Linked DNA regions of Variovorax paradoxus B4. The protein of the gene in region 1 interacts with the protein of each later gene in a pairwise test. Links are inferred from orthologs where the notes say so. Each region holds a gene or a part of one and is shown on either strand. Other genes may lie near its edges.

Region 1 (11,469 bases):
CTTGGTTTCGTTGCCGATGGCCTCGTCGCCCTTCTTGATGGTGCCGATGCGGCGGATGTCCAGGCGCACCGAGGCGTAGAACTTCAGCGCATTGCCGCCGGTGGTGGTTTCGGGCGAGCCGAACATCACGCCGATCTTCATGCGGATCTGGTTGATGAAGATGACCATGCAGTTGGTCTTCTTGATGGTGGCGGTGAGCTTGCGCAGCGCCTGGCTCATCAGGCGGGCCTGCAGGCCGGGCAGCGAGTCGCCCATTTCGCCTTCGATTTCGGCCTTGGGCGTGAGGGCGGCGACCGAGTCGACCACGATCAGGTCGACGGCGCCCGAGCGCACCAGCGAATCGACGATTTCGAGCGCCTGCTCGCCGGTGTCGGGCTGGCTGATGAGCAGGTCGGACAGGTTCACGCCGAGCTTCTGGGCGTACTGCACGTCGAGCGCGTGCTCGGCATCGACGAAGGCGCAGGTGCCGGCCTGCTTCTGCATCTCGGCGATGACCTGCAGCGTGAGCGTGGTCTTGCCCGAGGATTCCGGGCCGTAGATTTCGATCACGCGGCCGCGCGGCAGGCCGCCGACGCCCAGCGCGATGTCCAGGCCCAGCGAGCCGGTGGAAACCACCTGGACGTCTTCGAGCGCCTCGCCCTCGCCGAGCCGCATGATCGTGCCCTTGCCGAACTGCTTTTCGATCTGCGCCAGCGCGGCCTGCAGTGCCTTGGCCTTTTCGCTGCCTGCGACCGAGATGCTGGTGCCTTTGACGAGTGCGTCCATGAAGAAATCTCCTTGAAAATCAACGGTTTGTGTGTGACTGCAGTCCATCTGCTTTTAATTACAGGCTGGATGCTTGAACAGTAGTGTAGAGGCTCGTTGGTTTGAGTAAACCCATTTTTTGGTCAGTTTGCTTTACCATTTAGCCGATGGCCGAAAGCGCTTTTCCGACCGATCCGGACGCCTGGCGGCAGACCCACCTGGGCCGCCTGCTGGGCCATGCGATGCGCCGCTTCGACGAGCGCGTGCTCGAACTCATGGCGCACGACGTCGACGTGCCGCTGGCGCTGTCGAACCTCGCGGCGCGCGCCCAGGTGAGCGCCGCGCACGTCCACATCACGCGGCACCTGGCGCGCGAAGGCTCGCGCCTGACCGAACTGGCCGGGCGGGCCGGCATGACCAAGCAGGCGATGGGCGCACTGGTGGACCAGTGCGAGGCCTGGGGCCTGGTCACGCGCGGGCCCGACCCGCTCGACGCGCGGGCGCGGCGCGTGCTCTTCACCACCGACGGCCTCGCGTGGCTCGACGCCTTCCGCAGCGCGGTGACGCAGGCCGAGCGCGAGTTCCGCGCCAGCGTGGGCAACGACGTCGCCACCGTGGTAACCATCGGACTGGAAGCCTACACGGGGGGCTAGACTCGGCCACGGAGACATATGTGAACGCGGCGCCGGCGCGGCGCCCGAACCGGCCGGAGGTGGCTATGCGGATTCTGATTGCGGAAGACGACCAGGTGCTGGCCGATGCCCTGCTGCGCAGCCTGCGCACCTCGGGCGCGGCGGTCGACCATGTGGCGAACGGATCGCAGGCCGACACCGCGCTCATGACGCACAGCGAGTTCGACCTGCTGATCCTCGATCTCGGGCTGCCGAACCTGCATGGGATCGAGATCCTGAAGCGGCTGCGCGCACGCGGCTCGCAGCTGCCGGTGCTGGTGCTCACCGCGGCCGACAGCGTGGAGGAACGCGTCAAGGGCCTGGACCACGGCGCCGACGACTACATGGCCAAGCCCTTCAGCCTGCAGGAACTCGAGGCGCGCGTGCGCGCGCTCACGCGGCGCGGCATGGGCGCCACCAGCAACACGATCAAGCATGGCCCGCTGGTGTACGACCAGGCCGGCCGCGTGGCCACCATCGACGGCAAGATGGTCGAGCTCTCGGCGCGCGAACTGGGCCTGCTGGAGGTGCTGCTGCAGCGCGCGGGCCGCCTGGTCAGCAAGGACCAGCTGGTGGAGCGCCTGTGCGAATGGGGCGAGGAAGTGAGCCTCAACGCGATCGAGGTCTACATCCACCGCCTGCGCAAGAAGATCGAGAAGGGGCCGGTGCGCATTGCAACGGTTCGCGGCCTCGGCTACTGCCTCGAGAAGATTCCTTGACGCGCCACACGTAGTGCGCGAAGACCTCCGGGGGCGAGTCCTTTGAAACTTTTTCAGCGCGCGCAGCGCTCCCTGTTCGGCGAGATCCTCGACTGGATGCTCACGCCGCTGCTGCTGCTGGTGCCGGTGAGCATCGGCGTGACGTGGCTGGTGGCGCAGGGCATTGCCAATGCGCCCTTCGACCGCGCGCTCGAATACAACGTGCAGACGCTGGCGCGGCTGGTCACGGTGCAGCAGGGGCAGACGCAGTTCGTGCTGCCGCAGCCGGCGCGCGAGATCCTGCGGGCCGACGGCGCCGACCGCGTCTATTACCAGGTGCTCGACAGCCACGGCGCGCTGCTCAGCGGCGAACCCGACGTGCCGCACCCCAGCACCGACGAGCCCCCGGTCCCCGGCGTGGTCACGCTGCGCAACGGCGAGATGCGCGGCAAGTCGGTTCGCGTGGCCTCGCTCTGGCTCGCCGGCCCCGACAGCGACACGGAACCGGCGCTGCTGCAGGTGGCCGAGACGCGCGAGAAGCAGTCGGTGCTGGCCACCGAGATCATCAAGGGCGTGCTGCTGCCGCAGTTCGCGATCCTGCCGCTGGCCGTGCTGCTGATCTGGCTGGCGCTGGTGCGTGGCATCAAGCCGCTGTCGGTGGTGGAGGCGCGCATCCGCGAGCGGCGCCCGGGCGACCTGAGCCCGCTCGACGAATCGTCGGTGCCGCTCGAAGTGGTGCCGCTGGTCTCGTCGGTCAACGAGCTGCTGGACAAGCTCAACGATTCGATCCACACGCAAAAGCGCTTCCTGGCGGATGCGGCGCACCAGCTCAAGACGCCGCTCGCGGGCCTGCGCATGCAGGCCGACCTGGCGCAGCGCGAGGGCGCCAATGCCGACGAGCTCAAGCAGTCGCTCAAGCAGATCGGCCGCGCCAGCGTGCGCGCCACCCACACGGTGAACCAGCTGCTCTCGCTCGCGCGCGCCGAAAGCACCGGCGCCGGCACCGGCCGCCAGCCCTGCGACCTGGCCCGGCTCACCATCGAGGTGGTGCGCGAAGCGGTGCCGCGCGCGATCGAGAAGCGCATCGACCTGGGCTACGACGGCGCCGAGGCGGGCGCACCCGGCGTGGTGATCGAAGGCAACCAGACCCTGCTGAAGGAACTGGTGCGCAACCTGCTCGACAACGCGATCAACTACACGCCCTCGACGGCCGAGCACCCCGGCGTGATCACCGCGCGCGTGCTGGCCGACCCCTTCGGCCACGTGGTGCTGCTGCAGGTGGAGGACAACGGGCCGGGCATTGCGGAGGCCGACCGCGAGCTGGTGTTCGAGCCGTTCTACCGCGTGCTCGGCAACGAGGCCGACGGCTCGGGGCTGGGCCTGCCGATCGTGCGCGAGATCGCCAACCAGCACCATGCACAGGTGAAGCTGGAAGACGCCCATCCGGGCCGGCAGCCGCCGGGGGCGCGCTTCACGGTGCGCTTCGAGGGCGAAGCAGCCGCGCCCTGAAACGCAGCGCGTTCAGGGTGCGCTCTTGGCGTCCTTGCGGATCTGGAGCCACTCGGGATGCACCTGGCGCGCGAGGCGCTGCGGTTCGCGCTCGTTGAAACCCGCCGGCGCCAGGCCGAAGCCGGCAAGGTCGCCGCGCGACCACAGCCAGTAGCCGAGGTTGGCGATGAGCAGGGCCATCAGCACCAGGCGCAGCTTCATGATGGCCAGCCTCAGAACGCCATGCCGCGCGGGCGCACGCTGACTTCGTCGCTCGAGACCAGCTGCAGCCCGTCGGCCGTGCGCACCTGGAGCTCGCCGCCCCAGGCCACGCCTTCGCACAGGCCGAAGCTGCCGTCGCTGAGCTGAACCTCCCGGCCGCGCAAGGCGTCGCGCGCGGCAAAGCGTTCGGCAAACGGCGCGAAGCCCTGCGCCTCGAAGACCTGCACGCTGCGCACCAGCGGCGCGGCCAGCGCGGCCAGCACCTCGGGCGCGGCGGCATCGGGGCGCCACTGGCGCAGCCAGGCCGGCGGGGTGCGCATGCCATCGGCCTCGCGCGGGCCGATGTTGATGCCGATGCCGATCACCAGGTAGCGCGGCGGGGCCGGCACATCGGCACGGCCCGTGTGCGGCATGGCGGTTTCGATCAGGATGCCGGCCAGCTTGCGGTCGTTCACCCACAGGTCGTTGGGCCACTTGAGCGCAACCTTGGCGTCGCCCGAGGGATCGAGGCTTTCCGCCACGCTCACGCCCACGGCCAGCGAGAGGCCCGCCCAGTCGCGCGGCGCGAGCGGCAGGCCCAGCGAGAAGGTGAGGGAGGCGGCGGTTTTTTCTTCGCTCTGCTGTGCGCTCTGCCAGGGCCGGCCGAGCCGGCCGCGCCCCGCGGTCTGGCGCTCGGCCACCAGCAGCACCGGCGCGACACGTCCGGCGCGCGCGCGGCGCATCAGCTCGGTGTTGGTCGAATCGATCTCGACCACGGCCTCGACCGCGAAGCCGGGCAGCAGCGGCGCCACCGCCGCGGCGATCCGGTCTTCGAACCAGCCAGCCTTGGTGTCCATGCTCAGCCCTTGCCGGCCTCGTCCTTCCCGGACTTCTTTTTTTCGGACTTCTTGTCAGCCTTCTTTTCGGCTTTCTTGTCCGCCTTCTTGGCTTCCTTCCTCTCGGCCTTTTTCTTGTCGGCCTTCTTTTTGGCCTTTTTCTTCTTTTTCTTTTCCTCGTCTTCGTCCTTGGGCGTCAGCAGCGTGCCGCGGCAACTCTCGGAGCCGCACCAGCAGGGGAATTCGGACAGCAGCTTCGGCGTGTAGGGCTCGTCGATGATCAGGCCGTAGTCGTAGTTGAGCTCTTCGCCTGCGGCGATGTTGCGCAGCGCCTTGATATAAACGCGCCCATTGATCTCGTCGGCCTCGCAGTTCGGCTCGCACGAATGATTGATCCAGCGGGCCGCGTTGCCCTTGACGTTGCCGTCGATCACGCGCCCGTCGTCGATGTGGAAGTAGAAGGTGTGGTTCGGCTGGGCCGGGTCGTGCGGATGGCGGCGCAGCGCCTCTTTCCAGCTGATGACCTCGCCCTTGTATTCGATCAGCGTCTCGCCTTCGGCCAAGTCGTCCACGGCGAACACGCCGTTGCCGTGGACATCCGAACGCCGCATCTGGATGCGGCGGCCGGCGAATTGTGGGGATTTGGAAGGCATCGCCGAAGTCTGTTAGGTTGAATATGCACACATGCGCGTGTGCGCGTGTGCACACGCGGGAAGCCGCAGAGTATAGAGAGCCCTCAGATGACAAAGACTTTGGTAATCGCAGAAAAGCCGTCGGTGGCACAGGACATCGTCCGTGCACTCACGCCGGTGGCCGGCAAGTTCGACAAACATGACGAGCATTTCGAGAACGACAGCTATGTCGTGACCAGCGCTGTCGGCCACCTGGTCGAAATCCAGGCGCCCGAGGAGTTCGACGTCAAGCGGGGCAAGTGGAGCTTCGCGAACCTGCCGGTGATTCCGCCTCATTTCGACCTGAAGCCGGTCGACAAGACCAAGACGCGCCTGAACGCCGTGGTCAAGCAGGCCAAGCGCAAGGACGTGACACAACTCATCAACGCCTGCGACGCGGGCCGCGAGGGCGAGCTGATCTTCCGGCTGATCGAGCAGTACGCGGGCGGCAAGACCGGCCTGAACAAGCCGGTCAAGCGCCTGTGGCTGCAGTCGATGACGCCGCAGGCCATCCGCGACGGCTTCGACGCGCTGCGCACCGAAAAGCAGATGCAGGGCCTGGCCGACGCCGCGCGCTCGCGCTCCGAGGCCGACTGGCTGGTGGGCATCAACGGCACGCGCGCCATGACGGCCTTCAATTCGCGCGACGGCGGCTTCTTCCTGACGACGGTGGGCCGCGTGCAGACGCCCACGCTGTCGGTGGTGGTCGAGCGCGAGGAGAAGATCCGCAAGTTCGTGAGCCGCGACTACTGGGAAATCCACGGCGCGTTCCAGGCCGAGGCCGGCCAGTACCCCGGCAAGTGGTTCGACGCCAACTTCAAGAAGCCGCCGCCGGGCCCCGACGGCACGGCCGACGCGGAGATCCGCGCCGACCGCGTGTGGAGCGAGCGCGAGGCGCGCGAGATTGCCGATGCGGCGCGCGGCAAGCCCGCCACCGTCACCGAGGAAAGCAAGCCCACCACCCAGGCCTCGCCGATGCTGTTCGACCTGACCTCGCTGCAGCGCGAGGCCAACGGCCGCTTCGGCTTTTCGGCCAAGACCACGCTGGCGCTGGCGCAGAGCCTGTACGAACGCCACAAGGCGCTGACTTATCCGCGGACCGACTCGCGCGCGCTGCCCGAAGACTACCTGCCGGTGGTGAAGGACACCATGAAGATGCTCGCCGCCAGCGGCATGAAGCACCTGGCGCCCTTCGCGCAGCAGGCGGTCGACGGCAGCTACGTGAAGCCGAACAAGCGCATCTTCGACAACGCCAAGGTGTCGGATCACTTCGCCATCATTCCCACGCTGCAGGCGCCGAGCGGCCTCTCCGACGCCGAGCAGAAGCTCTACGACTTCGTGGTGCGCCGCTTCCTGTCGGTGTTCTTCCCGAGCGCCGAATTCCAGGTGACCACCCGCATCAGCACGGTGGAAACCGGCGGCAAGAAGTACCCCTTCCGCAGCGACGGCAAGGTGCTGGTCAAGCCGGGCTGGCTCGCCATCTGGGGCAAGGAAGCCATCAATGACGACGACGAGAAGGACGGCAAGAACCTGGTCGTGGTGAAGCCGGGCGAGACGGTGAAGACCGAATCGGCCGACCTGAAGGCGCTGAAGACCCGGCCGCCGGCACGCTATTCGGAAGCCACGCTGCTGGGCGCGATGGAAGGCGCCGGCAAGACCATCGACGACGACGAGCTGCGCGAGGCCATGCAGGAGAAGGGCCTGGGCACGCCAGCCACGCGCGCGGCCACCATCGAAGGCCTGATCACCGAGAAGTACATGCTGCGCGAAGGCCGCGAGCTGATCCCGACAGCCAAGGCCTTCCAGCTCATGACGCTGCTGCGCGGCCTGGGCGTGGAGGAACTCTCCAAGGCCGAGCTCACGGGCGAGTGGGAATACAAGCTGGCGCAGATGGAGAAGGGCGCGCTGAGCCGCGACGCCTTCATGCGCGAGATCGCCGAGATGACGCAGCACATCGTCAAGAAGGCGAAGGAATACGACCGCGACACCGTGCCGGGCGACTACGCGACGCTGTCGACCCCATGCCCCAACTGCGGCGGCGTGGTGAAGGAGAACTACCGCCGCTACAGCTGCACCGGCAAGGCGGGGCAGGAACCCTGCGGCTTCTCGTTCGGCAAGTCGCCGGCGGGGCGCACCTTCGAGGTGGCCGAGGCGGAAGTGCTGCTGCGCGACAAGCACATCGGCCCGCTGGAGGGCTTTCGCTCCAAGGCCGGCTGGCCGTTCACGTCCGAGATCGTCCTCAAGTACGACGAAGAGGCGAAGAACTGGAAGCTGGAGTTCGACTTCGGCGACGACAAGAACGCCGACACCGGCGAGATCGTCGATTTCAGCGAGCAGGACACGGTGGGCCCGTGCCCGGTCTGCGGCGCGCCGGTGTTCGAGCACGGCAGCAACTACGTCTGCGAGAAGTCGGTGCCCACCACCGCGCAGCCGACGCCGAGCTGCACCTTCAAGACCGGCAAGATCATCCTGCAGCAGCCGGTGGAGCGCGCGCAGATGGAAAAGCTGCTCGCCACCGGCAAGACCGACCTGCTCGACAAGTTCGTGAGCATGCGCACGCGCCGCGCCTTCAAGGCCTTCCTGACCTGGAACGCCGAGGAGGGCAAGGTGACCTTCGAATTCGCGCCGCGCGAAGGCGGCAGCAAGTTCCCGCCGCGCAAGACCTTCGGCAAGGCGCCGGCCGCCGGCAAGACCGCGGCGGCCAAGAAGGTGGCGGCGAAGAAGACACCCGCCGCCAAGAAGGCGCCGGCCGCGAAGAAGGCCGCGGCGCCGCGCAAGCCCGGTGCGGGCCTGAAGCCCAGCGACTCGCTGGCCGCGGTGATCGGCGCCGAACCGGTGGCGCGCACCGAGGTCATCAAGAAGCTCTGGGACTACATCAAGGCCAACGGCCTGCAGGACGCGGCCAACAAGCGCGCGATCAATGCCGACGCCAAGCTCAAGCCGGTGTTCGGCAAGGACCAGGTGACGATGTTCGAGCTCGCGGGCATCGTGGGCAAGCACCTCTCGGCGCCATGAGGGCGGGGCGCAGGCATTTCGCCGCCGGCCTGGTTGCCGGCGCCGCGGCGTTGCTGCTTGCCGGCACGGCCGGCCTGGCGCAGGCCGCGGCGTGGCCCGACCGGCCCGTGAAGCTGGTGGTGCCGTTCCCGCCCGGGCAGGCCACCGACATCTTCGCGCGCGCGCTGGCCGAGCAGCTCGGCAAGCGGCTGGGCCAGCCGGTGATCGTGGACAACAAGGCCGGTGCCGGCAGCAACATCGGCACCGACTTCGTGGTGCGCTCGCCGCCCGACGGCTACACGCTGGTGGTGGCCGGCAGTGCGATGGCGGTGAACCAGACGCTCTACGCCAAGCCGGGCTTCGACCCGCGCAAGGACCTGGTGGGCATCTCGCTCGTCGCCACGGTGCCGCTGGTGTTCCTGGCCACGCCCGAAAGCGGCATCCGCAGCATGGCCGAGCTGGCCGCGCGCGCCAAGGCCGAGCCCGGCAGGCTGAGCTATGCGAGCGCGGGCATCGGCGGCACGCAGCACCTGTCGGGCGAGATGTTCAAGTCGGCCGCGCGTGTCTTCATCACCCACATTCCGTACCGCGGCAGCGGGCCGGCGCAGTCGGACTTCCTGGGCAACCAGATTCCGCTGATGGTCGACTCGGTGACGGCCGCGCTGCCGCACATCAAGGCGGGCAGGGCGATTGCGCTGGCGGTGACCTCGGCCAAGCGCTCCTCGCAGCTGCCCGACGTGCCCACCGTGCGCGAAAGCGGCGTGGCCGGCACCAGGGACTTCGAGGCCGTGGGCTGGCTCGGCCTGATGGCGCCGCGCGGCACGCCGGGCGAGATCACGGCGCGGCTGAACCAGGAAGTGACCGACATCCTGAAGAGCGAGCAGATGGCGCGCTTCATCCGCGACCGGGGCTCCGAGCCCGCGCCCACCACGGGCGCCGAGTTCGACCGCTTCGTGGCGAACGAGATCCAGCGCTGGGGCGGCGCAGTGAAGGCCTCGGGCGCCAAGCCCGAGTAGCCCACGGGGCCGGTCAGGCGAGGGCCGGCGGCGTTTCCGCGCTGCGATCGGCATCCGCCAGCAGCCAGCGGCGGAAGTGGTCGAGCGTGGCCAGTTGCCCGCGGCCCTCGGGGTAGCAGAACCAGTAGCCCTGGTCGCCGCGGTAGCCGCCGCCCGGCAGCGGCTCGTCGACCAGCCCGGAGGCGATTTCGTCCTGCACCAGGCAGCGCGGCACCAGCGCCACGCCCATGCCCACCATCACCGCGCGGATCATGGTCTGGAACTGGTCGAACTGCGGGCCGGCGAGCGGATCGAGCCCGCGCACGCCATGCGCCTCGCTCCATTGCAGCCACGATTGCGGCACCGTCACGTGGCGCAGCAAGGTGCAGCGCGCCACGTCCTGCGGCGTGCGGATGGCGGCTTCGGCCAGCTCCGCGCGCGGCGCGATCAGCGCCACGTCCTGCCCCGCGAGGTAGTGCGAGCGCGCACCGGGCCAGTGGCCGTCGCCGAACAGGATGGCGCAGTCGAGTTCGGGCCGCTCGAAGTCGTAGCCGTGCACGAAGGGCACGAAATGCAGCGTGATCTGGGGATGCAGGCGCTGGAAATCGGGCAGGCGCGGAATCAGCCACTTGGCGCCGAAGGTGGGCAGGGTGGACAGATGCAGCGCGCCGCCGCCGTCGTCGCTGGTGATGAACTCCAGCGTGGCCGCCTCCAGCTGCGCGAGCACGGCGCGCACGGCCTTCTCGTAGCGCTCGCCCGCGGGCGTGAGCGCCAGCCGCTTGCGGCTGCGCTCGAACAGCGGCGCGCCGATCCAGCGCTCCAGCTCCTGCACCTGCTTGCTGACCGCGCCCTGCGTCAGGTGCAGCGCCTCGGCGGCGCGCGAGACGCCGCCGAAGCGCACCACGGTGGAAAAGGCGCGCAGCAGGTTCAGCGGCGGATTGAGGCGGCGGAGCGACATGGCGGGATGCCCATTAAAACATTCCAAATCAGAATGTTAGCTGGTCTATCCTTTGCTTCAAGTGACGCAGCAACTTTTGCTTCATTACTTCCGTCCCATTGGAAAAATCCCCATGCAACGTCGTCATCTTCTTTCCGCCCTGGCCGCTGTTTCTGTCGCTCCTGGAATATCCTTTGCCCAGCAAGGCAAGCCGATCCGCATGATCGTGCCCTTCCCGCCCGGCGGCGCCACCGACATCACGGCGCGCGTGCTGTCGGAGCCGCTGGCCAAGATCCTCCAGCAGCCCGTGGTCATCGACAACCGCGCCGGTGCCGGCGGCTCCATCGGCATGGCCGAAGTGGCCCGCTCGGCGCCGGACGGCCTCTCGTTCGGCGTGGCCACGCTCTCCACGCACGGCGTGAACCCGGCCGTGTACCAGAAGCTGCCCTACGACCCGGTCAAGGGCTTCGTCGCCGTGACCGAGCTGGTGAAGGCGCCGGGCGTGGTCGTCATCAACCCGCGCGTCCTGCCGGTGAACAGCTTCGCGGAACTCGTGAAGTACCTGAAGGCCAATCCGGGCAAGGTGTCGTACGCATCGCCGGGCAACGGCACCATCGGCCACATGTGGGGCGAACTCTTCAAGAGCAGCACCGGAACCTCGATGGTGCACATCCCCTATCGCGGTGCGGGCCCGGCCATCAACGACGTGCTCGCGGGCGAGGTGCCGGTGTACTTCGACCAGGTGGCCTCGTCGCTGCCGCACGTGAAGGCGGGCAAGCTGAAGGCGCTGGCCGTGTCCTGGAGCAGCCGGCTCGACGTGCTGCCCGAAGTGCCGACCTACCGCGAGCTCGGCCATCCGGCCAACAACGATCCGTCGTGGTTCGGGCTGGTGGCGCCCGCCGGCACGCCGGCCGACATCGCGCTGCGCATGCAGCAGGCCGTGGCCACGGCGCTGAAGGACAGCACGGTGCGCGAGCGCCTGGCGCTGCAGGGGCTCTACGCGTCGGGCACCACGCCGGCCGAGTTCGCGAAGCAGATCGACAGCGAGATCGAGAAGATGAAAAAAGTCGCCGCCTTCGCCCGCATCCGATTGGACTGATCTCGCCTGCCTATGCATCCTGTTCTGAAGCTCATCCAAACCCGCGCCCAGGTGACCAGCGTCGCCGGGCACACGCCGCTGGTGCTCGATTCGCCGCACAGCGGCACCGTCTACCCCGAGGACTTCCGGCCCGTG
Region 2 (10,976 bases), 4.3 Mb from region 1 along the record:
CATCTATGTGTCGGGCCAGGTGCCTGCGAATGCCGAGGGCGAGATCGTGGCGGGCGGCATCGAGGCGCAGACGCGCCAGGTGATGGAGAACCTGAAAAAGGTGCTGGCGCTGGCCGGCGCCACGCTCGACGACGTCTGCAAGAGCACCGTCTGGCTGCAGGACGCGCGCGACTTTGGTGCCTTCAACCGCATCTACATGAGCTACTTCGGTGAAAACAAGCCGGCGCGCTCGACCACCGAGGCGCGGCTGATGGTCGACGCCAAGGTCGAGATCGACGTGGTGGCCTACAAGCCCAAGGCCTGATCAGGCATGCAGCTCGGTCTTGCGCTGGATGATGCGCGAGACCAGCCCGTACTCGACCGCCTCGGCGGCCGAGAGCCAGCGGTCGCGTTCGATGTCGGCCAGCACCACGTCGATGGGCTTGCCGGTCTCCCGCGCGATCTCATGCGCGATGCGCTGCCGGGCCTTGATGATTTCCTGTGCCTGGATCGCGATGTCGGTCGCCTGGCCGCCCGCGCCACCGCTGGGCTGGTGGATCAGGAAGCGCGTGTTCGGCAGGCACACGCGCCGCTCGCGCGGCACCGCCAGGTAGAGGTGCGTGGCGGCGCTGCCCACCCATCCGGTGCCGATCATGTTCACCGGCGCGGAGATGAAGCGCACGATGTCGTGAATGGCATCGCCCGACTCCAGGTGGCCGCCGGGCGAGCTCACCAGGATGTCGATGGGTTTGTCTGGGCTGTCGGCATCGAGCGCGATGAGCCTGCGCGTCACGTCGGCGGCCACCGAGTCGGTGATGCTGCCGAAGATCAGCAGCGTGCGCGACTTGAAGGCTTTCTCTTCCAGGTAGGAATTGCGCGGCTCGGCGGTGGCTGCGGGCTGGGTGTCGTCGTCGGTTTCCATGATGCAGAAGCGCTCCTGTGATTGCACGGCATCTTGCCGGACAGGCAGACAGTTTCGCGACATTGCATGCGCCGTGGCAAGCGGCATCGGCAATTCAGCCCGCCAATCGCCCCGCCACCAGTTGCAGCACGCGGTCGCAGCGCTTCGCGAGCTCCTGGTCATGCGTGACCATCACGAATGCCGTGCGGTGCTTGTGGGCGAGCTCGATCATCAGCGCGAACACCGTGTCGGCCGTGTTGCGGTCGAGGTTGCCCGTGGGCTCGTCGGCCAGCACGCAGGCCGGCTGCGTGACCAGCGCACGCGCAATGGCCACGCGCTGGCGTTCGCCGCCCGAGAGCTCGGCCGGCCGGTGATGCAGGCGCTCGCCCAGGCCCACGCTTTCGAGGATCTTCGTGGCCGCGGCCGCCGCCTGTGCGGAGTCCATGCGCCGGATCTTGAGCGGCATCGCCACGTTGTCGAGCGCGCTGAATTCGGGCAGCAGGTGATGGAACTGGTAGACGAAGCCCAGGTGCCGGTTGCGCAGCCGCCCTTGCTCGGCCGCATCGGCATGCGCGATGTCCTTGCCGAGCAGCTCGACCTTGCCGGCCGTGGGCGCATCGAGCCCGCCCATCAGGTGCAGCAGCGTGCTCTTGCCCGAGCCCGAGGCGCCGACGATGGCCAGCGTTTCTCCGGCGCGCACGTCCAGGTCGACGCCGTGCAGCACCGTGAGGTCGATGCGCCCTTCGTGAAAGCGCTTGGTGAGGCCGCGCGCCTTCAGCACCACGCCATTGCCTGGCGCGGCGGTATCTTGTCGTTCACTCATAGCGCAGGGCCTCGGCGGGGTTGACGCGGCTCGCGCGCCAGCTGGGATACAGCGTTGCAAGAAAGGCCAGGACCAGGGAAATGATCGCAATCGGCATGATGTCGCTGCGCTGCGGGTCGCTCGGCATCTTGCTGATCAGGTAGATGTCCTTGGGCAGGAAGCTCGCATGGAAGAGCTGCTCGAGCGCCGGCACGATCACGTCGATGTTGTAGGCAATGCCCAGCCCCAGCAGCAGCCCGGCCACCGTGCCGATCACGCCGACCATCGCCCCCTGCACCACGAAGATGCCCATGATGCTGCGCGGCGAACTGCCCAGCGTGCGCAAGATGGCGATGTCGGCGCGCTTGTCGGTCACCGTCATGACCAGCGTGGACACCAGGTTGAAGGCGGCCACCGCCACGATGAGCGTGAGGATGATGAACATCATGCGTTTCTCGACCTGCACGGCCGCGAACCAGGTCTTGTTCTGGCGCGTCCAGTCGCGGATGAGGAACTGGCCCGGCAGCGTGACGGCCATCTGGTCGGCCACTTCGCGCGCCTCGTTCAGGTCCTTGAGCTTGATGCGGATGCCGGTCGGGCCTTCGAGCCGGAACACGCGCTGGGCGTCTTCCGCATGGATCATGGCCAGCGCCGAGTCATATTCGTAGTGGCCCGAATCGAAGGTGCCCACCACGGTGAACTGCTTGAGCCGCGGCACCACGCCAGCCGGCGTGACCTGGCCGCCCGGCGCCACCAGCGTGACCTGGTCGCCCGGCTGCACGAACAGCGAGCGCGCCAGTTCGCCGCCGAGCACGATGCCGAATTCGCCCGGCACCAGCTTGTCGAGCGTGCCCTTCTGTGCCGTGGTGGCAATGTCGGTCACCTCGGGCTCGAGCTTGGGCACGATGCCGCGCACCAGCGTGCCCTTCATGTCCTCGCCGCGCGCAATGAGCGCCTGCGTGGCGATGAAGGGCGCCGCGCCGATCACCTCGGGGTTCTTGCGGGCTGCGGCCGTGATGGCGTCGATGTCGGGCAGGGCCTGGCCGTCGCGCGACAGGATCTCGATGTGCGACACCACGCCGAGCATGCGGTCGCGCACCTCCTTCTGGAAGCCGTTCATCACGCTGAGCACAATGATCAGCGCCGCCACCCCCAACGCGATGCCGAGCATCGACACGCCGGAGATGAAGGAGATGAAGCCGTTGCGCCGCGTCGCCCGGCCTGCGCGCGTGTAGCGCCAGCCGAGCTTCAGTTCATAAGGAAGTCGCATATTTTCAGTTTGAGCTCAGCCAGGTGCGCCCGCGGAACCGGCTTTGCCGGGCCGCTGGGTGCGCCCCCCAGTGGGGGGGGAGGCGCCGAAGGCGCTTCGGGGGGCGTTTCATCCTAGCATCCCGGACAATAGGGAGATGGCCGAACCTCTCCCACGTCACTTGTTGATCCCCTTTGCCGGCCGCGGTTCCCCGGCTTGCCGCGCGGCACTGCCCACGCTTCGGCTGCCGAATCTCGAGGCCCTGCTCTCCCGGCTCTCGCTCGCAGAGGCCGACACGCAAGACGAAAGCACGCGTTCGCCGCCCCATGAACGGGCGCTGGCCAGGGCGCTGGGCATTTCCGCGCCCGATGGCTCCATTCCCTGGGCTGCGCTGGAAGCCAGGCAGAGCGGCATCGCAGAACCCGGCGACCGCGAAGGCTGGGGCGTGGTTTCGCTGTGCAACTGGCAGGTGGGCATCGACGACGTGGTGCTGGGCGACCCGGCCGCGATCGAGATCGATGCCGCCGAATCGGCCGCGCTGCTGGCCGCCGCCCATCCCTTCTTCGAGGAAGACGGCATTGCGCTGCACCCTTCTCCCACGCCCGGCCGCTGGCTCGCGCGCGCGCACATCTTCGAAGGCCTGGCCACGGCCTCCATCGACCGCGCGGTGGGCCACCCGATTTCGCAGTGGTCGCCGCTGGCCCATGCTGCACGGCCGCTGCGCCGCCTCCAGAACGAAATGCAGATGCTGCTCTACACCCAGCGCGTGAACGACGACCGCGCCGCACGCGGCGTGCCGCCGATCAATTCTTTCTGGCTCAGCGGCACCGGCGCCCTGGAGGCCGGCCTCCCCTTGGCCGACACCGTCCCACCGGCCGTGAGCGACGCGCTGCGCGTGGCCGCGCTGCGCGACGACGGCCTGGGGTGGGCCGAAGCATGGCAGGCGCTGGACGCGAGCAGCATCGCCACCCTGCTGGCCGACTACACCGCCGGTGTCGACGTCACGCTCACGCTGTGCGGCGACCGTACGGCACAGCGCTACGCGGTGCGGCAGCGCGGGCTGGTGGGCTGGGCCAGGAGCCTGTTCGACCGGCCGCGCGCCGCCAACGTGCTCGAGGCGCTATGAAGATCTACGCAAGGGAAATTCCGCCCCGCTCGGTCTGGGCGCTCGAGCAGGCCGGCGTGCATCCGCTGCTGGCCCGCCTCTTCGCCGCACGCGGCGTGCTGGCCAAGGACGAGCTCGACGACGGCCTGGCGCGCCTGCTGCCGCCCGACACCCTGCACGGCACGCGCGAGGCCGCGGTGCTGCTGGCCGATGCGATGGCGCTCGACAAGCGCCTGTGCATCGTGGCCGACTACGACTGCGACGGCGCCACCGCCTGTGCCGTCGCGGTGCGGGGCCTGCGCCTGCTCGGCGCAAGGAACGTGAGCTACCTGGTGCCCGACCGCGTGGTCGACGGCTACGGCCTCACGCCGCCGATTGCCGAGCGCGTGGCCGACAGCGGCGCCGACATGCTGATCACCGTCGACAACGGCATCGCCAGCGTCGAGGGCGTGGCCGCGGCCAAGGCGCGCGGCCTGCAGGTGCTGGTCACCGACCACCACCTGCCCGGCCCCGAGCTGCCGGCCGCCGACGTGCTGGTGAACCCCAACCAGCCCGGCTGCGGCTTCGAGAGCAAGAGCATCGCCGGCGTCGGCGTGATGTTCTACGTGCTGCTGGCGCTGCGCTCCGAGCTGCGCGCGCGCGGCGTCTTCACCGCGGCCACGCAACCCAAGCTCGACGTGCTGCTCCCGCTGGTCGCGCTCGGCACCGTGGCCGACGTGGTGAAGCTCGACGCCAACAACCGCCGCCTGGTGGCGCAGGGCCTGCGGCGCATCCGCGCCGGCGCGCTGCCGGCCGGCATTGCGGCGCTGTTCAAGGCCGCGGGACGCAACGCCGCGGTGGCCACCACCTTCGACTTCGGCTTCGCGCTCGGCCCGCGCATCAACGCGGCCGGACGGCTCGCCGACATGACGCTGGGCATCGAATGCCTGCTGACCGACGACGCGGGCCGCGCCGACGAACTCGCGCGCATGCTCGACGGCATCAACCGCGAGCGGCGCGACATCGAGGGCGGCATGCGCGACCAGGCGCTGCTGCTGGCCGAATCGCTGTTCGGCGCCACGGCCGACGGCAGCGAGGCGCCTCCGGCCGCCATCAGCGTGTTCGATGCCGACTTTCACGAAGGCGTGGTCGGCATCGTCGCCTCGCGCATCAAGGACCGCTTCCACCGCCCGACCTTCGTCTTTGCCGCCAGCGGCGCGCCCGGCAAGGAACACGAGCTCAAGGGCTCGGGCCGGTCGATTCCGGGCTTTCACCTGCGCGATGCGCTCGACCTGGTGGCCAAGCGCCATCCGGGCGTGCTGCTGCGCTTCGGCGGCCATGCGATGGCCGCCGGCTGCACCGTGGCGCGCGAGAAGTTCGACGTGTTCGAACAGGCGCTGGCCGAGGTGGCGCACGAGTGGCTCGACGCCGCCACGCTGACCCGCCGCCTCGACACCGACGGGCCGCTGGCGCGCGAATACATGCGCATCGACCTGGTCGACACGCTGCACCGCGAAGTGTGGGGCCAGGGCTTTGCCCCGCCCACCTTCAGCGAGGAAGTGGAAGTGGTGTCGCAGCGCCTGGTGGGCGAGAAGCACCTGGCGCTCAAGCTGCGGCACCAGGGGCAGCCGGTCGACGGCATCTGGTTCGGCCATACCGAGCCGCTGCCCGCACGCGTGAAGCTCGCCTTCAGGCTCGATGCCGACGAATGGCAGGGTGTGCGCCGGGTGCGCTTCCTGGTCGAGGGAGCTGAAATCTAGCTCGCCCCAGGTCGGCTCGGAAATCCTCGGGTCAACTTCGGTGGGCGTGCATTCGGGACGGATTCCTACGCGGGCCGCGCGACGGCGCCCTACGGTTGTCTTTCACATGCAGGAGCCCACGCACATGAAATCGACTACCGCCTCCCCCGCAACATCCACCCGGTCCCGCGCAAGCGCGCACACGGCCGCCAAGCAGCGGACCGTCCAGCGCACGCAGGACGCGAAGGACGGTGCCAAGCCCGCCGCCAAGAAGTCCAGCCAGCCCGCGCAGGCAGGGCCGCGCTCGCAGCCGGTCAATCCCCTGCCGGCGCAGCACCTGAGCAAGCCAGGGCTCGAGGCCGAGATGGCGCTGCGCCCGCGCTTCGAAGCGCCGGACTACAAGGGCAGCGGCAAGCTCGAGGGCATGGCGGCCCTGGTGACCGGCGGCGATTCCGGCATCGGCCGCGCGGTGGCGCTGCTCTATGCCCGTGAAGGCGCCGACGTCGCCATCGCCTACCTCGACGAAGACGAGGACGCCGAGGAAACCCGGCGCCACGTGGAGGCCGAAGGCGCACGCTGCATCCTCATCAAGGGCGACGTCTGCGATCCGGCGTTCTGCCGCGACGCGGTCGACCAGACGCTCGAAGCCTTCGGCAAGCTCGACATCCTCGTAAACAACGCGGCCTTCCAGCTGCACGCGGCGTCCATCGAGGACATCACCGACGAGCGCTTCGAACTCACGCTCAGGACCAATGTCTTCGGCTATTTCCAGATGGCACGCGCCGCGGTTCCGCACCTGGGCCCAGGCGCCTCGATCATCAATACCGGCTCGGTCACGGGCCTGGAGGGCAGCGCGCACCTGCTCGACTATTCGACCACCAAGGGCGCGATCCACGCCTTCACCAAATCGCTGGCCAGCAACCTGCTGCCCAAGGGCATCCGGGTGAATGCGGTGGCGCCCGGGCCGGTGTGGACGCCCTTGAATCCCGCCGACAGCCCGCCCGGGAAGATCAAGGATTTCGGCAAGAAAACCGACCTGCAAAGGCCTGCGCAGCCGGAAGAGCTCTCGCCTGCCTACGTGTTCCTGGCCGCGCCGAGCTGCGCCAGCTACATCACCGGCATCGTGCTGCCGGTCACGGGCAGCGTGGGCGCCGTCTGAATGCAGCCAGCAGCTTCTGCAGCGGCCTGGAGCGCGGCACGTCCTCCATGAGCGGCGGGATGGAGACGGCCGGCAGCGGCACCACGCAGACGAAGCCGAGGTAGGTGTTGCCCAGCACCAGCCCGTCCGCAGCCTGCGACGCGAAGCCCGTCATGTGCGAGGTGTACATGTGCAGCACCAGGAGCCCGCCCGCATTCACGGCGCCGGCGTTGAGGGTCAAGCAGCAGGCCGAGGCCCATCGCCCGCGTTTTGCTCTGCCGGCCGCCCCAAGGGAATGTGCTGATTACACTTTCCCCCCGGTTTGCGTTGTGCAGACCTGTACACACGTTCAAGGGTTCCAATGAAAGTCTCAGCTCTCCTGGCCGCAGCCGCATTCGTGGCGTTGGCCCTGCCCGCCGCGGCGCAGGTTTCGGTCCAGATCAATGTGCCCGGCCTGATCCAGGTAGCGCCTCCCGCGCCGCGCTATGAACCCATGCCGGGGCCGAGGCCCGGTCAGGTGTGGGTAGCCGGGCACTGGCAATGGAACGAACGCGCCTACGTCTGGCGTTCGGGCTACTGGCAGGCGGCACGGCCCGACTACGCGTATGCGCCGGGCCGCTGGGTCCAGGCGGACGGCGGATGGCGGTGGATGGAAGGCAACTGGCGCCGCGCAGAACCGCATCGCCACGCCGATCGCGACGATCATCCAGGCGGCGGCGGTGGATACCACTGCCCACCGGGACAGGCCAAGAAGGGGCGCTGCTGATCTTCAGCAGCGAGGATGAAAGGAGCGGGCAGATCGCCGCTTCTTTCGTGCCCGGTCAGCGCGTGTGCTTTCCGGTATTTTCGATATGGTGCCGCTTGTCGGAATCGAACTGACGACCTTCCGCTTACAAGGCGGGTGCTCTACCAACTGAGCTAAAGCGGCACGGATCTCTCTGGGGATTTTAACGGTGCGAAACCAGCCGCCCGTCGAGGCCCATTGTGCGTTGACTGCTCTTACTTCACGCGCTTGAGCGACGGACGGCTGCCGCCCCCGGCCGGCGGGCGCGGCGGCTCATCGGTGGGGTCGGCGGGCAAACCGGTGTCGTCGCCGACATCGACCATTTCATCCGCGTCTTCGCCCGTCACCAGATGAACGATCTTGCCGGCATCGCCTTCGGTGCCGCGCGAGGCGTCGCGCAGCGGCATGCGCGCAGGCCCCTGGGGCGAAGGCGCGCCGGCCGTCGGAGACGGCGCGCCACCCTCGGCGCCACTGCCGGCAGGCACCGGCGCGGGAAACGCCATGCCCTGCCCGTTCTCGCGCGCGTAGATCGCAATCACGCGGCCCACGGGCACGACGATTTCGCGCGCACTGCCCGCGAAGCGGGCCTTGAACTCGATGAAATCGTTGCCGAGCTTGAGCGAACTGGTCGCGTCGAAGCTGATGTTCAGCACGATCTCGCCGTTCTTCACGTACTCGCGCGGCACCTGGACGGTGTCGTCGACCTGCACCGCGACATAGGGCGTGAACCCGTTGTCGGTGCACCATTCGTACAGCGCCCGGATGAGGTACGGGCGGGTGGAGGACGACTCGAGCGCGTTGATCATGAAAGACAGCGGAGAACGATTGACGCAGTTTTACTTGCGCATGACCTTTTCAGAGGGCGTGAGCGCTTCGATGTAGGCCGGGCGCGAGAAGATGCGCTCAGCGTACTTCAGAAGCGGAGCCGCGTTCTTGCTGAGGTCAATGCCGTAATAGTCGAGGCGCCAGAGCAGCGGCGCAATCGCCACGTCGAGCATCGAGAAATTGTCGCCCAGCATGTACTTGTTCTTGAGGAACACGGGTGCGAGCTGCGTCAGGCGGTCGCGGATGTGCGAGCGCGCCTTTTCGAGCGCCTTCTCGTTGCCCTTGGCGGTGCGGTTCTCGAGCGCAGCCACGTGCACGAACAGTTCCTTCTCGAAGTTGAGCAGGAACAGGCGCACGCGCGCGCGGTCGACCGGGTCGCCGGGCATCAGCTGCGGATGCGGGAAGCGCTCGTCGATGTACTCGTTGATGATGTTCGACTCGTACAGGATCAGGTCGCGCTCGACCAAGATCGGCACCTGGCCGTACGGGTTCATCACGCTGATGTCTTCGGGCTTGTTGTAGAGATCGACGTCGCGGATCTCGAAGTCCATGCCCTTTTCGAACAACACGAAGCGGCAGCGGTGGGAAAAGGGGCAGGTCGTTCCTGAATACAAGACCATCATGGCGAGAGACTCCTAAAAATCAAAAAGAGTGGGTCGCGTTGGCAACCCACTCTGTGGGACCGCACGCACCAGGCGCACGGTCGGCGTGGACGGAACTACTTGACGTCTTTCCAGTACGAGGCGTTCAGTCGCCACACGAAGACCAACGACATGACGAGGAACAGCAGCACCCACACACCGATGCGGATGCGCGTGTTCTGTGCCGGCTCGGCCATCCATTGCAGGTAGCTCACCAGGTCGCCGACCGCAGTGTCGAACTGCAGCGGCGTCATGGTGCCGGGGGTCACCTGCTCCCAGCCCTTGAACACTTCGGTCTCGTGGCCATGCTGCGAAACCTTGGTGTAGACAGGACGGCGTTCGCCCTGCAGCTCCCACAGCGGGTTGGGCATGGCAACGCTCGGGAACAGGAGGTTGTTCCAGCCGGTGGCCTTGGTGTCGTCGCGGTAGTAGGTGCGCAGGTAGGTGTACAGGTAGTCCGCACCCGTGCCGCCATGGCCGGCGCGCGAGCGGGCAACCAGGGTCAGGTCGGGCGGCGTCGTGCCGAACCATTCCTTGGCCTGGCGCGCGTCGATGTTGGCCTTCATGGTTTCGCCGACCTTGTCGGTCGCGAACAGGAGGTTGTCCTTGATCTGCTGCTCGGTGATGCCGATGTCCTGCAGCCGGTTGTAGCGCATGAACGCCGCGGAGTGGCAGTTCAGGCAGTAGTTGACGAACAGCTTGGCGCCGTTCTGCAGGGAGGCGACGTCGGTGGTCTTGTTGGGCGCCTTGTCCCAGGCCATGCCGCCGGACTCGGCCGATGCGGCGGCGGAAAAGGTCAGGCCCAAGGCCAAGCCCACAACCGCGAGCCAGCCAGAAATGCTTTTCTTCATCGTGTTTCTCTCGAGCTCTCTTGGGCTTCTCAATGGGCGGCGAAGGTCACGCGCTCAGGCACGGGCTTGAACTCGCCCTTGCTGCTCCACCAGGGCATGAGCAGGAAGAAACCGAAGTAGAAAAGCGTGCCGATCTGGGAAATGGTCTGCGCGATGTCCAGCGCGAACGACCCGATGACCAGGCTGCCCCAGACGCCAGGCGCCTGGATGCCCAGGTAGCCCAGGATCAGGAAGAAGAACACGAAGACGCCGTAGACATACTTGTGCCAGCCCGGACGATAGCGGATCGACTTGACTTCGCTCTTGTCGAGCCATGGCAGGAAGAACAGGATGATGACCGAGCCGCCCATCACGAGCACGCCCCAGAACTTGGCGTCGAAGGCCTTGAGCAGGAAGATGGCCACGGCCGCCACGACGACGAGTGCGATCTTCAGGGCCGTGCTCGACTTGCCCTTGATGAAGTTCAGGACGGCGGCCGCGGCGATGATCAGCGCGAACACGTTGACCATGTCGTCGGTGGTTGCACGCAGCATCGAATAGAACGGCGTGAAGTACCAGACCGGCGCAATGTGGTTCGGCGTCTTGAGTGAATCGGCCGGGATGAAGTTGTTGTACTCGAGGAAGTACCCGCCCGCTTCCGGCGCGAAGAAGATCACGGCCGAGAAGATCGTGAGGAACACCACCACGCCGAAGATGTCGTGCACCGTGTAGTACGGATGCGACGGAATGCCGTCCAGCGGATGGCCGTCGGGGCCGCGCTTGGCCTTGATCTCGATGCCGTCGGGGTTGTTGGAACCCACTTCGTGCAGCGCGATCAGGTGGGCCACCACCAGGCCGAGCAGCACCAGCGGCACGGCGATCACGTGGAAGCTGAAGAAGCGGTTCAGCGTGGCGTCGCTCACCACGTAGTCGCCGCGGATCAGCAGCGCCAGGTCAGGGCCGATGAACGGGATGGCCGCGAACAGGTTCACGATCACCTGGGC

What was found.
Region 2: the proteins of VAPA_RS26565 (region 1) and recJ interact in binary tests that used the Escherichia coli proteins (3 or more experiments, as listed by UniProt). The link is inferred for Variovorax paradoxus B4 from one-to-one orthologs.

Annotation. Positions count from the first base shown.
Region 1 is NC_022247.1:5,683,540-5,695,008, forward strand. What follows is about bases 5,032-8,524. They hold VAPA_RS26565 (DNA topoisomerase III), read left to right. Parts: upstream 5,032-5,378; coding sequence 5,379-8,324; downstream 8,325-8,524. Other genes in these bases: VAPA_RS26560 (SET domain-containing protein), read right to left, coding at 5,032-5,291; VAPA_RS26570 (tripartite tricarboxylate transporter substrate binding protein), read left to right, coding at 8,321-8,524. Outside these bases: recombinase RecA, read right to left, coding at 1-765; VAPA_RS26535 (MarR family winged helix-turn-helix transcriptional regulator), read left to right, coding at 912-1,397; VAPA_RS26540 (response regulator), read left to right, coding at 1,463-2,134; VAPA_RS26545 (sensor histidine kinase), read left to right, coding at 2,177-3,622; VAPA_RS26550 (hypothetical protein), read right to left, coding at 3,635-3,823; VAPA_RS26555 (biotin--[acetyl-CoA-carboxylase] ligase), read right to left, coding at 3,835-4,659; more of VAPA_RS26560, read right to left, coding at 4,662-5,031; more of VAPA_RS26570, read left to right, coding at 8,525-9,319; VAPA_RS26575 (LysR substrate-binding domain-containing protein), read right to left, coding at 9,333-10,256; VAPA_RS26580 (tripartite tricarboxylate transporter substrate binding protein BugE), read left to right, coding at 10,369-11,334; VAPA_RS26585 (N-formylglutamate amidohydrolase), read left to right, coding at 11,347-11,469.
Region 2 is NC_022247.1:1,383,298-1,394,273, reverse strand. What follows is about bases 3,415-6,414. They hold recJ (single-stranded-DNA-specific exonuclease RecJ), read left to right. Parts: upstream 3,415-4,053; coding sequence 4,054-5,775; downstream 5,776-6,414. Other genes in these bases: VAPA_RS06255 (SDR family oxidoreductase), read left to right, coding at 5,900-6,414; VAPA_RS06265 (hypothetical protein), read left to right, coding at 3,415-4,057. In the rest of the region: VAPA_RS06285 (RidA family protein), read left to right, coding at 1-304; VAPA_RS06280 (ATP-dependent Clp protease proteolytic subunit), read right to left, coding at 305-901; lipoprotein-releasing ABC transporter ATP-binding protein LolD, read right to left, coding at 996-1,703; VAPA_RS06270 (lipoprotein-releasing ABC transporter permease subunit), read right to left, coding at 1,696-2,952; more of VAPA_RS06265, read left to right, coding at 3,089-3,414; more of VAPA_RS06255, read left to right, coding at 6,415-6,913; VAPA_RS06245 (YXWGXW repeat-containing protein), read left to right, coding at 7,254-7,658; VAPA_RS06235 (ClpXP protease specificity-enhancing factor), read right to left, coding at 7,892-8,482; VAPA_RS06230 (glutathione S-transferase N-terminal domain-containing protein), read right to left, coding at 8,513-9,124; VAPA_RS06225 (cytochrome c1), read right to left, coding at 9,220-9,993; VAPA_RS06220 (cytochrome b), read right to left, coding at 10,023-10,976. UniProt on the Escherichia coli protein: Single-stranded-DNA-specific exonuclease.